3 regions of the Streptomyces sp. BI87 genome follow, and region 2 is predicted to be linked to each of the others. Evidence: predicted binding sites of a transcription regulator. Region 2 holds the regulator's gene; each other region holds the start of a gene.
What was found. Region 2 encodes HrcA, which represses chaperone genes, less so after heat shock. Its sites were predicted from a motif close to TTNGCACTCNGNNNNNCNGAGTGCNAA; they were not measured.
Positions count from the first base shown of each region.

Region 1 (3,274 bases), 630 kb from region 2:
ATGCCCTCCTCGACCGCGGCGCGGGTCGCGGAGATGGCGTCCTCCAGACGGTGCTTGCGCTCCTTCAGCTCGACCTCGGTGGCCGCGCCGACGCGGATCACGCAGACGCCGCCGGCCAGCTTGGCGAGGCGCTCCTGGAGCTTCTCGCGGTCCCAGTCCGAGTCGGTCGACTCGATCTCGGCCTTGATCTGGGCGACGCGGCCCTGGACGTCCTCGGCGTTGCCGCCGCCGTCCACGATGGTCGTGTCGTCCTTGGTGACGGTGACGCGGCGGGCGGTGCCCAGCACGTCCAGACCGGCCTGGTCGAGCTTGAGGCCGACCTCCTCGGCGATGACGGTGGCACCGGTGAGGGTGGCCATGTCGCCGAGCATCGCCTTGCGGCGGTCACCGAAGCCGGGCGCCTTGACGGCGACGGCGTTGAACGTGCCGCGGATCTTGTTGACCACCAGGGTCGACAGGGCCTCGCCCTCGACGTCCTCGGCGATGATCAGCAGCGGCTTGGAGCCACCCGCCTGGATGACCTTCTCCAGCAGCGGCAGCAGGTCCTGGATGGAACCGATCTTGCCCTGGTGGATCAGGATGTACGGGTCGTCGAGGACGGCCTCCATACGCTCCTGGTCGGTCACCATGTACGGGGACAGGTAGCCCTTGTCGAAGGCCATGCCCTCGGTGAAGTCCAGGTCCACACCGAAGGTGTTGGACTCCTCGACGGTGATGACACCGTCCTTGCCGACCTTGTCCATCGCCTCGGCGATGAGCTCACCGACCTGCTTGTCCTGCGCGGAGAGCGCGGCGACGGCGGCGATGTCGGACTTGTCGTCGATCGGGCGCGCGGTGTCGAGCAGCTCGGCGGAGACGGCGGCGACCGCGGCGTCGATGCCCTTCTTCAGGGCGGCCGGGGAGGCGCCGGCGGCGACGTTGCGCAGGCCCTCGCGGACCAGCGCCTGGGCCAGCACGGTCGCGGTGGTGGTGCCGTCACCCGCGATGTCGTTGGTCTTGGTCGCCACCTCCTTGACGAGCTGGGCGCCGAGGTTCTCGTACGGGTCGTCGCACTCGACCTCACGGGCGATGGTGACGCCGTCGTTGGTGATGGTCGGGGCGCCGAACTTCTTGTCGATGACGACGTTGCGGCCCTTGGGGCCGATGGTCACCTTGACGGTGTCGGCCAGCTGGTTCACGCCGCGCTCAAGGGCGCGACGGGCGTCCTCGTCGAACTTCAGAATCTTCGCCATGGGAGCTTTTCGAATCCTCTCGGAGCGGCCTGCCGCCGCGCTCTCGAAATGAAACGCGCCCCTCGCCACCCGGCAAACACTCGCGGGGGCCAGGGGCGCGCTTCAGGAAAAAGGTGGAGTCTGCCGTCCGGGCTGACGACCGGACGCCTCCGGCCTGCTACTTCTCGATGATGGCGAGAACGTCGCGGGCCGAGAGGACGAGGTACTCCTCGCCGTTGTACTTGACCTCGGTGCCGCCGTACTTGCTGTACAGCACGACGTCGCCGGTCTTGACGTCGAGCGGCAGGCGCTCGCCGTTCTCGAAGCGGCCCGGGCCGACCGCGAGGACGACGCCCTCCTGGGGCTTCTCCTTCGCGGTGTCCGGGATGACCAGGCCCGAAGCCGTGGTCTGCTCGGCGTCGAGCGGCTGGACCACGATGCGGTCCTCGAGCGGCTTGATGGCAACCTTGGAGCTGGCGGTCGTCACGATCCGACCTCCCCCTTCGGAGATCACGGGGTTAACTGATCTGAGTGTGGCGACCAGGTCGATCCGTCGTCGCGGGTGCCGGACCTGCCCGTCGCTGTGTTGGCACTCTCCTGCGGGGAGTGCCAGACCTGAGACTATGACCGCGATTAGCACTCGGTCAAGCGGAGTGCCAATGCGCGCGGCGCGCGCTGCTCTCCCGCCCTGCCTTACAGGGCCGCCTGCCCTGCTCCCCCGGCCTTGCCGGGCCTCTACTCGGGCGGGCCGACCCGGCCCCGGTCGGCCAACCTGGACTCGGCCCGACAGCCTGGTCTCGGCTGACCAACCTCAGCCCGGCCGGCGCTTGAGGCCACCCCACCGAAGCCCCTGCGGGCTGACACGTGCGACCGAAGCCTCGGCCACCACCCCCAAGCCGGCCGGCGCTTGAGGCCACCCGGACCGGCACGGTCAGACGTGTCCGCACAAAACCCAGCCCGGCCGGCGCTTGAGGCCACCCGGACCGTCCGGGCGGAAGACTCGCCGCTCCGCGGCTCATCGGCCTCAAGCGCCGGCCGGGCTGAGGTTGGCCGGGCCGAGGCTGGCCAGCCTCAGACGTAGTCCTCCAGCCGGGCCACGGCATACCCCTTGGAGGTGATCACCTTCATCGCCTGGCGAACCATGTCCACCATGGTCCCGTCCCACTCCCCCGTCCCCCGGAAATGGGTGAGCACGATGTCCCCGGGATGCAGATCCCGATCCCATTCGCGGTAGTCGACCCGGTCGGTGAAGGCCTCGGCGTTCCAGAGGGGGACGGCCTCGATGCCGCAGGACTTGGCGGCCTTGAGGGTGTCCTGGTTGTAGTTGCCGTACGGGGGGCGGAAGAGGCGGGGACGCTTGCCGTACTGCTTCTCGATGATGTCCTGCATGCCGCAGATCTGGTGGCGCTGCTCCTCGTAGGAGAGGCCGGGCAGGTAGGGGTGGTCGAGGGTGTGGTTGTGGAGGGCGGCGCCCTGCTTCTGCATGGTGCGGAAGTAGTCGTAGTCCTCGCTGACCAGGTAGTCGCTGAGGAACGCCGAGTAGGGGATGTCGAGTTCCTTCATCATGCGGAGGAACTCGGGGTCCTTCTCGGCGCCGTCGTCGATGGTCAGGAAGACGACGCGTTCCTTGACGGGGACGGTGGTGAAGACGTGGGGCAGGTCCTCCTGGCCCTCGACCTCGAAGCCGTCGCGCGTGCTGAGGGTGGGTTTGGCGTCGGGCGGGGCGGGTGCGGTCAGGGGGACCTGCGCGAGGCCCCACCGGCGGGTGGCGGCGGCGATGGCGGCCTGCTTCTTGGCGAGCCGCTGGGCCTTGGTCTCGGGGGCGGGGCCCGCCTGGCCGGCCGCACCCGGCCCGCCGGAGCCGCTCTCCGTGCCGAGCGCGCACCCCGAGAGGAGCGCGGCGGCGGTGAGTCCGGCGGCGACGAGCCGGGCGGCGCGGGTGCGGCGCAGCAGGCCGCCCGGGCGGAGCCTCCGTCCACCCGATTGTTCATTTTGTCGTACTTGTCCCATGAATCCGCATCCTGGCAGCGCCCGGTGCTCCCGCCGCCCCGACACCGCGAGGG
Region 1 is NZ_CP110079.1:4,239,300-4,242,573, reverse strand. Features, by position in the region: gene groL (chaperonin GroEL) at 1-1,232, opposite strand, end outside; gene groES (co-chaperone GroES) at 1,390-1,698, opposite strand; gene OIM89_RS18905 (polysaccharide deacetylase family protein) at 2,283-3,221, opposite strand.
Region 1: the regulator HrcA is predicted to act here: its motif matches at 1,845-1,871, upstream of groES (co-chaperone GroES).

Region 2 (3,274 bases):
GGCACCGACTGGCCGGACTGGGTGCCGGGCCGGATGTCGATCTCCTCCATGCCGTCCAGCGTCTCCAGCGGCACCTTGGTGCCGAGGGCCGCGGCCGTCATCGGGATGGTGACCGTGCAGTGCAGGTCGTCGCCGCGCCGCTGGAAGACGGAGTGCGGCAGCTCGTGGATCTCCACGTAGAGGTCGCCGGCGGGGCCGCCGCCGGGGCCGACCTCGCCCTCGCCCGCGAGCTGGATGCGGGTGCCGTTGTCGACGCCGGCCGGGATCTTCACCGTCAGCGTGCGGCGCGAGCGGACCCGGCCGTCCCCGGCGCACTCGGGGCAGGGGGTGGGCACCACGGTGCCGAAGCCCTGGCACTGGGGGCAGGGGCGGGAGGTCATGACCTGGCCGAGGAAGGACCGGGTGACCTGGGAGACCTCACCGCGGCCGCGGCACATGTCGCAGGTCTGCGCGGAGGTGCCGGGGGCGGCGCCCTCGCCGTTGCAGGTGTTGCAGACGACGGCCGTGTCGACCTGGATGTCCTTGGTGGTGCCGAAGGCGGCCTCGTCCAGCTCGATGTCGAGCCGGATCATGGCGTCCTGGCCGCGACGGGTGCGCGAGCGGGGGCCGCGCTGGGACGCCGTGCCGAAGAAGGCGTCCATGATGTCGGAGAAGTTGCCGAAGCCGCCCTGGCCGAAGCCGCCCGCGCCGCCACCGCCGCCGTTCTGCGACAGGGGGTCGCCGCCGAGGTCGTAGACCTGCTTCTTCTGCGGGTCGGAGAGGACCTCGTAGGCGGCGTTGATCTCCTTGAAGCGCTCCTGCGTCTTCGGATCGGGGTTGACGTCCGGGTGCAGCTCGCGGGCGAGTCTGCGGAACGCCTTCTTGATCTCGTCCTGGGAAGCGTCGCGGCGCACGCCGAGTACGGCGTAGTAGTCCGTGGCCACTTACGACTCCGCCAGGATCTGTCCGACGTAACGTGCCACTGCGCGTACCGCTCCCATCGTTCCGGGGTAATCCATGCGGGTCGGTCCGACCACGCCGAGTTTGGCGACTGCCTCGCGTCCCGAACCGTAGCCGACCGAGACGACCGACGTGGAGCTGAGGCCCTCATGGGCGTTCTCATGACCGATCCGTACGGTCATGGCCGAATCCTTCGCCTCACCGAGGAGTTTGAGCAGGACGACCTGCTCCTCCAGCGCCTCCAGGACGGGGCGGATGGTGAGAGGGAAGTCATGCCCGAAGCGCGTGAGATTGGCGGTGCCGCCGATCATCAGCCGCTCCTCGGTCTCCTCGACCAGGGTCTCCAGGAGCGTGGACAGCACCGTCGAGACGGTGGGCCGGTCCTCGCTCTCGAAGGACTCCGGAAGGTCCTGCACCAGCTGCGGCACGTCGGCGAACCGGCGCCCCGCGACCTGGCTGTTCAGCCGGGCCCGCAGGTCGGCCACGGAGGACTCGCCGAACGGCGCCGGGCAGTCGATCATCCGCTGCTCGACCCGGCCGGTGTCGGTGATCAGCACCAGCATCAGCCGGGCCGGGGCCATCGACAGCAGCTCCACGTGCCGGACGGTGGACCGGGTCAGGGAGGGGTACTGCACGACGGCGACCTGGCGGGTGAGCTGCGCGAGCAGCCGCACCGTGCGGGCCACCACGTCGTCGAGGTCGACGGCCTGGTCGAGGAAGTGATGAATGGCACGCCGCTCGGGCGCCGTCATCGGCTTCACGTCGGCGAGCCGGTCGACGAAGAGGCGGTACCCCTTGTCGGTCGGGATGCGCCCCGCGCTGGTGTGCGGCTGGGCGATGTACCCCTCGTCCTCCAGCGCGGCCATGTCGTTGCGGACCGTGGCCGGGGAGACGCCGAGCTGGTGGCGTTCGGTCAGCGCCTTCGAGCCGACCGGCTCCTCGGTGCCGACGTAGTCCTGGACGATCGCGCGCAGGACTTCGAGCCTTCGTTCACTGAGCACCGCGCACCTCCCAGTCGCCTGCCACGCTCCCGCCTCCTCGGCGGGCCTCTGCTGGCACTCACCTCGCGCGAGTGCCAACCACGTCGCGGACCAGTGTACGGCTGACCGGTGCGTCCCCGGCAAGGCCGGGGCACACCTGGCCGGGGGCGACGCGGCGAAGTCACCCGGTACCGCCGGGTATGCCGCGCGCCGCCTGAGAGGGTGGAGGCGTGATGAGGCGATGAACGCGTACGGGACGGGGCCGGAGCAGCGCTGGGAGTGGCCGGCCCCCGGCGTCGGGCGGCTGCGGCTGCCCCGCTGGGACGCGACGGCCGGGCTGGCCGTGGGCCCGGCCGGCGCCCTGGTGATCGACGCGGGCGCCTCCCTGCGCGAGGGCGCCCTGCTGCGCCTCGCGGCCGAACAGGTCCTGCGGGAGCGCGGCGGCCCCCGCCGTGTGACGCATCTGGCACTGACCCACGCCCACTTCGACCACGTCTTCGGCGCCGCCGCCTTCGCGGGCGCCGCGGTCCACGGCGCCGTCGGCCTGGACACCGCCCTCACCCGCACCGACACCCTGGAGTCCGACGCGGTACGCCACGGGCTCGGCCCCCGCGAGGCGGGCGAGGCCGCCGACGCGCTGGTGGTCCCCCGGCACCTGGTCTCCGGCGAGGCCGTCGTGGAGCTGGGCGGCGAACGCCGGGCGCTCCTCGCCAACCTCGGCCCCGGCCACACCCCGCACGACCTCGCCGTCCTCGTCCCGGGCACGCCCGACGTGATTTTCTGCGGCGACCTGGTCGAGGAGTCCGGGGAGCCGCAGGCCGGGCCGGACGCGGTGCCCGCGCGCTGGCCCGAGGCGCTGGACCGGCTGCTGGCGCTCGGCGGCCCCGACGCCGTCTACGTACCGGGGCACGGGGCGGTGGTCGACGCCGCGTTCGTCCGGACCCAACGCGATGAGCTGGCCCGCCGGTTCGCCCTGTCATAACGTCTGCCCATGCGCAGCTACCAGCCGGACCTGACCCCGCCGTGGAAGAAGCGGAATCCCGCTCCCGAGGTCGAGGCGGTGGCCGACCTCGTCGTGGAGGAGCCCGGTAGTGGCTTCTGCGGCGCGGTGATCCGCTGCGAGAAGTCGGCCGAGGGCCCGGTGGTCACCCTGGAGGACCGGTTCGGCAAGCATCGCGTCTTCCCCATGGTGGAGCGCGGCTTCCTCCTGGAGGGCCGCCCGGTCACCCTGGTCCGCCCGAAGCCCGGCCAGGCCCCCGGCACGCCCTCCCGGACCGCCTCGGGCTCGGTGGCGGTGCCCGGCGCACGGGCCCGGGTGGCGCGGGCCGGCCGCATCTATGTGGAGGGCCGCCACG
Region 2 is NZ_CP110079.1:4,873,918-4,877,191, reverse strand. Features, by position in the region: gene dnaJ (molecular chaperone DnaJ) at 1-923, opposite strand, end outside; gene hrcA (heat-inducible transcriptional repressor HrcA) at 924-1,940, opposite strand; gene OIM89_RS21670 (MBL fold metallo-hydrolase) at 2,161-2,901, shown strand; gene OIM89_RS21665 (DUF3097 domain-containing protein) at 2,911-3,274, shown strand, end outside.

Region 3 (3,274 bases), 2.0 Mb from region 2:
GGACACCGCCCCGGTGGGCGTGGTGCCGGACGGGCCGACCGGAAGCGAGTCCGGTCAGAAGTCCATGTCACCGCCGGGCATGCCACCCGGGGCAGCGGCGGCGGCCTTCTCCGGCTTGTCGGCGATGACGGCCTCGGTGGTGAGGAAGAGGGCGGCGATCGACGCGGCGTTCTGGAGCGCGGAACGCGTCACCTTGGCCGGGTCGAGGATGCCCTCGGCGATCATGTCGACGTACTCGCCGGTCGCGGCGTTCAGGCCGTGGCCCACGGCGAGGTTGCGCACCTTCTCCACGACCACGCCGCCCTCCAGGCCACCGTTGACGGCGATCTGCTTGAGCGGGGCCTCCAGGGCCAGCTTGACGGCGGCGGCACCGGTGGCCTCGTCGCCCTCGAGCTCCAGCTTCTCGAAGACCGAGGAAGCCTGGAGCAGAGCCACGCCACCACCGGCGACGATGCCCTCCTCGACGGCGGCCTTGGCGTTGCGCACCGCGTCCTCGATGCGGTGCTTGCGCTCCTTCAGCTCGACCTCGGTGGCGGCACCGGCCTTGATGACGGCCACGCCGCCGGCCAGCTTCGCCAGACGCTCCTGGAGCTTCTCACGGTCGTAGTCCGAGTCGCTGTTCTCGATCTCGGCGCGGATCTGCGCGACGCGGCCGTTGACCTGGTCGCTGTCGCCGGCACCGTCGACGATCGTGGTCTCGTCCTTGGTGATGACGACCTTGCGGGCGCGGCCCAGCAGGTCGAGACCGGCGTTCTCCAGCTTGAGGCCGACCTCCTCGGAGATGACCGTGCCGCCCGTGAGGATGGCGATGTCACCGAGCATGGCCTTGCGGCGGTCGCCGAAGCCCGGGGCCTTGACGGCGACGGACTTGAAGGTGCCGCGGATCTTGTTGACCACCAGGGTCGACAGGGCCTCGCCCTCGACGTCCTCGGCGATGATCAGCAGCGGCTTGCCCGACTGCATGACCTTCTCCAGCAGCGGGAGCAGGTCCTTCACGTTGCCGATCTTGGAGTTGACGATGAGGATGTACGGGTCGTCGAGCGACGCCTCCATCCGCTCCATGTCGGTGGCGAAGTACGCCGAGATGTAGCCCTTGTCGAAGCGCATACCCTCGGTGAGCTCCAGCTCCAGACCGAAGGTCTGGGACTCCTCGACGGTGATGACGCCTTCCTTGCCGACCTTGTCCATGGCCTCGGCGATCAGCTCGCCGATCTGGGTGTCGGCGGCGGAGATGGAGGCGGTGGAGGCGATCTGCTCCTTGGTCTCCACGTCCTTCGCCTGCTCCAGCAGCGCGGAGGAGACGGCCTCGACGGCCTTCTCGATGCCGCGCTTCAGGGCCATCGGGTTGGCACCCGCGGCGACGTTGCGCAGACCCTCGCGGACGAGCGCCTGGGCCAGGACGGTCGCGGTCGTCGTGCCGTCACCGGCGACGTCGTCCGTCTTCTTCGCGACCTCCTTGACCAGCTCGGCGCCGATCTTCTCGTACGGGTCTTCGAGCTCGATCTCCTTGGCGATGGAGACACCATCGTTGGTGATCGTGGGGGCGCCCCACTTCTTCTCGAGGACGACGTTGCGGCCCTTGGGGCCAAGGGTGACCTTGACGGCGTCGGCGAGCTGGTTCATCCCGCGCTCGAGACCGCGCCGCGCCTCCTCGTCGAACGCGATGATCTTGGCCATGTGAAGTGGTCCTCCCAGGACTGGGGGTCCCCCCGGACTCTGTCTGGGGGAGGGTGGATACTCCGGACCGTGCTGGCGCCCGCGACGGACGGCCTGCCTGCCTCGCGGTTCCTTGCCCCGCGCGGCCTGCGGGCCTCACCGACCCGGTCCTTCTGTCACTCTCACTCGGAGAGTGCTAACGCCAATAATTAGCACTCGGGGTAGGAGAGTGCAAGGCGCTAGGGGCCTCCGGCCCCGCGCCCGCGTGCTGGGGGCGCCCTGTCCGTACCGGCGGATGCGGAGGTCAGGCCGCCCTTGCCGCGGCGGGGGTGGGGTGGCCTCAAACGCCGGCCGGGCTCGAAGGATGGCCTCAAGCGCCGGCCGGGCTATCTATAGCCCGGCCGGCGCTTGAGGCCACGGAGCCCGGCCGTCGCTTGAGGCCATCGAGCCCGGTCGGCGTGTGAGGCCAGCGCAGAGGGCCCGCCCCCTGTTGTGGGGCGGGCCCTCGTGAGTGTGGTGCGGTCGGCGCCTCAGGCGGCCACGCGGACCATGTCCGCCTGCGGCCCCTTCTGACCCTGCGAGATCTCGAATTCGACCCTCTGACCCTCTTCAAGGGTGCGGTAGCCGTCCATCTGGATCGCGCTGTAGTGGACGAATACATCCGCACCACCGTCGACCGCGATGAAGCCGTAGCCCTTCTCCGCGTTGAACCACTTGACGGTGCCCTGAGCCATGCCTAACTCCCCTATTACTGGCCCTTGCACAGGCCCGCACTTCGCGGACCCGGGTCAGACCTCACCCCCCAACCTTCGGTCGGGGGTGTGCGCCGGAACGCGTCGACCGCCGCTGAATGTATCTGCCCAACTGCCGTCTGCAACAGGTCAGTCGGACGAGAAATCCGGGCGCGGGGAAAGGGCGGAACCGGGAGGATGCGCCGGAGTTCCGGGCAAGTCGGGCCCGGCAAAAGGCGCGCAAGGGGGCGAATAACCGGGGTACTTTGTGTGCTGCTCGCCGGGGAAAGAACGGCGGCTCATATGCTCCCGGCACAAACGCGGGAGGCTGTTCCCCAACTCTACCGCGTTCAACCATGCAGAATTGCCCCCTCCGCTTTCCCCGGAGGGAATGGAGCGGAGAGGGCAATGCGGTGGAGCGGGGGTTCGCCGCGGAGGCGGCGGGGCTCAGCAGCCGCCGGCGACCGCCGGGATGATCGAGATACCGGCGCCGTCGGGCGTGGCGGTCTCCAGGCCCTGCTCGAAGCGGACGTCGTCGTCGTTGACGTAGACGTTGACGAAGCGGCGCAGCTTGCCCTGGTCGTCCAGGACGCGGGCGGCGATGCCGGAGTGGTTCTTCTCCAGGTCGGCGATGACCTCGGCGAGGGTGGCGCCCTCGGCCGGGACCTCGGACTGGCCGCCGGTGTAGGTGCGCAGGATGGTGGGGATGCGGACGTTGACGCTCATGGGAGTGCCTTCCGGAAGCTGGGGCTGCGGTACGGGTGAGGGCGCGTCGGCGACGCGCGGGGCGAGGACGGCGTCGGGCGTCGGCGTCAGGAGGTGGCGAGACCGGCGGCGCGGAAGGCGTCCAGGTCGGGCCGGATGGTCGCGGTCGGTCCGGTGGTGGG
Region 3 is NZ_CP110079.1:2,914,568-2,917,841, forward strand. Features, by position in the region: gene groL (chaperonin GroEL) at 55-1,677, opposite strand; gene OIM89_RS12590 (cold-shock protein) at 2,187-2,390, opposite strand; gene OIM89_RS12595 (MoaD/ThiS family protein) at 2,835-3,113, opposite strand; gene thrC (threonine synthase) at 3,200-3,274, opposite strand, start outside.
Region 3: the regulator HrcA is predicted to act here: its motif matches at 1,866-1,892, upstream of groL (chaperonin GroEL).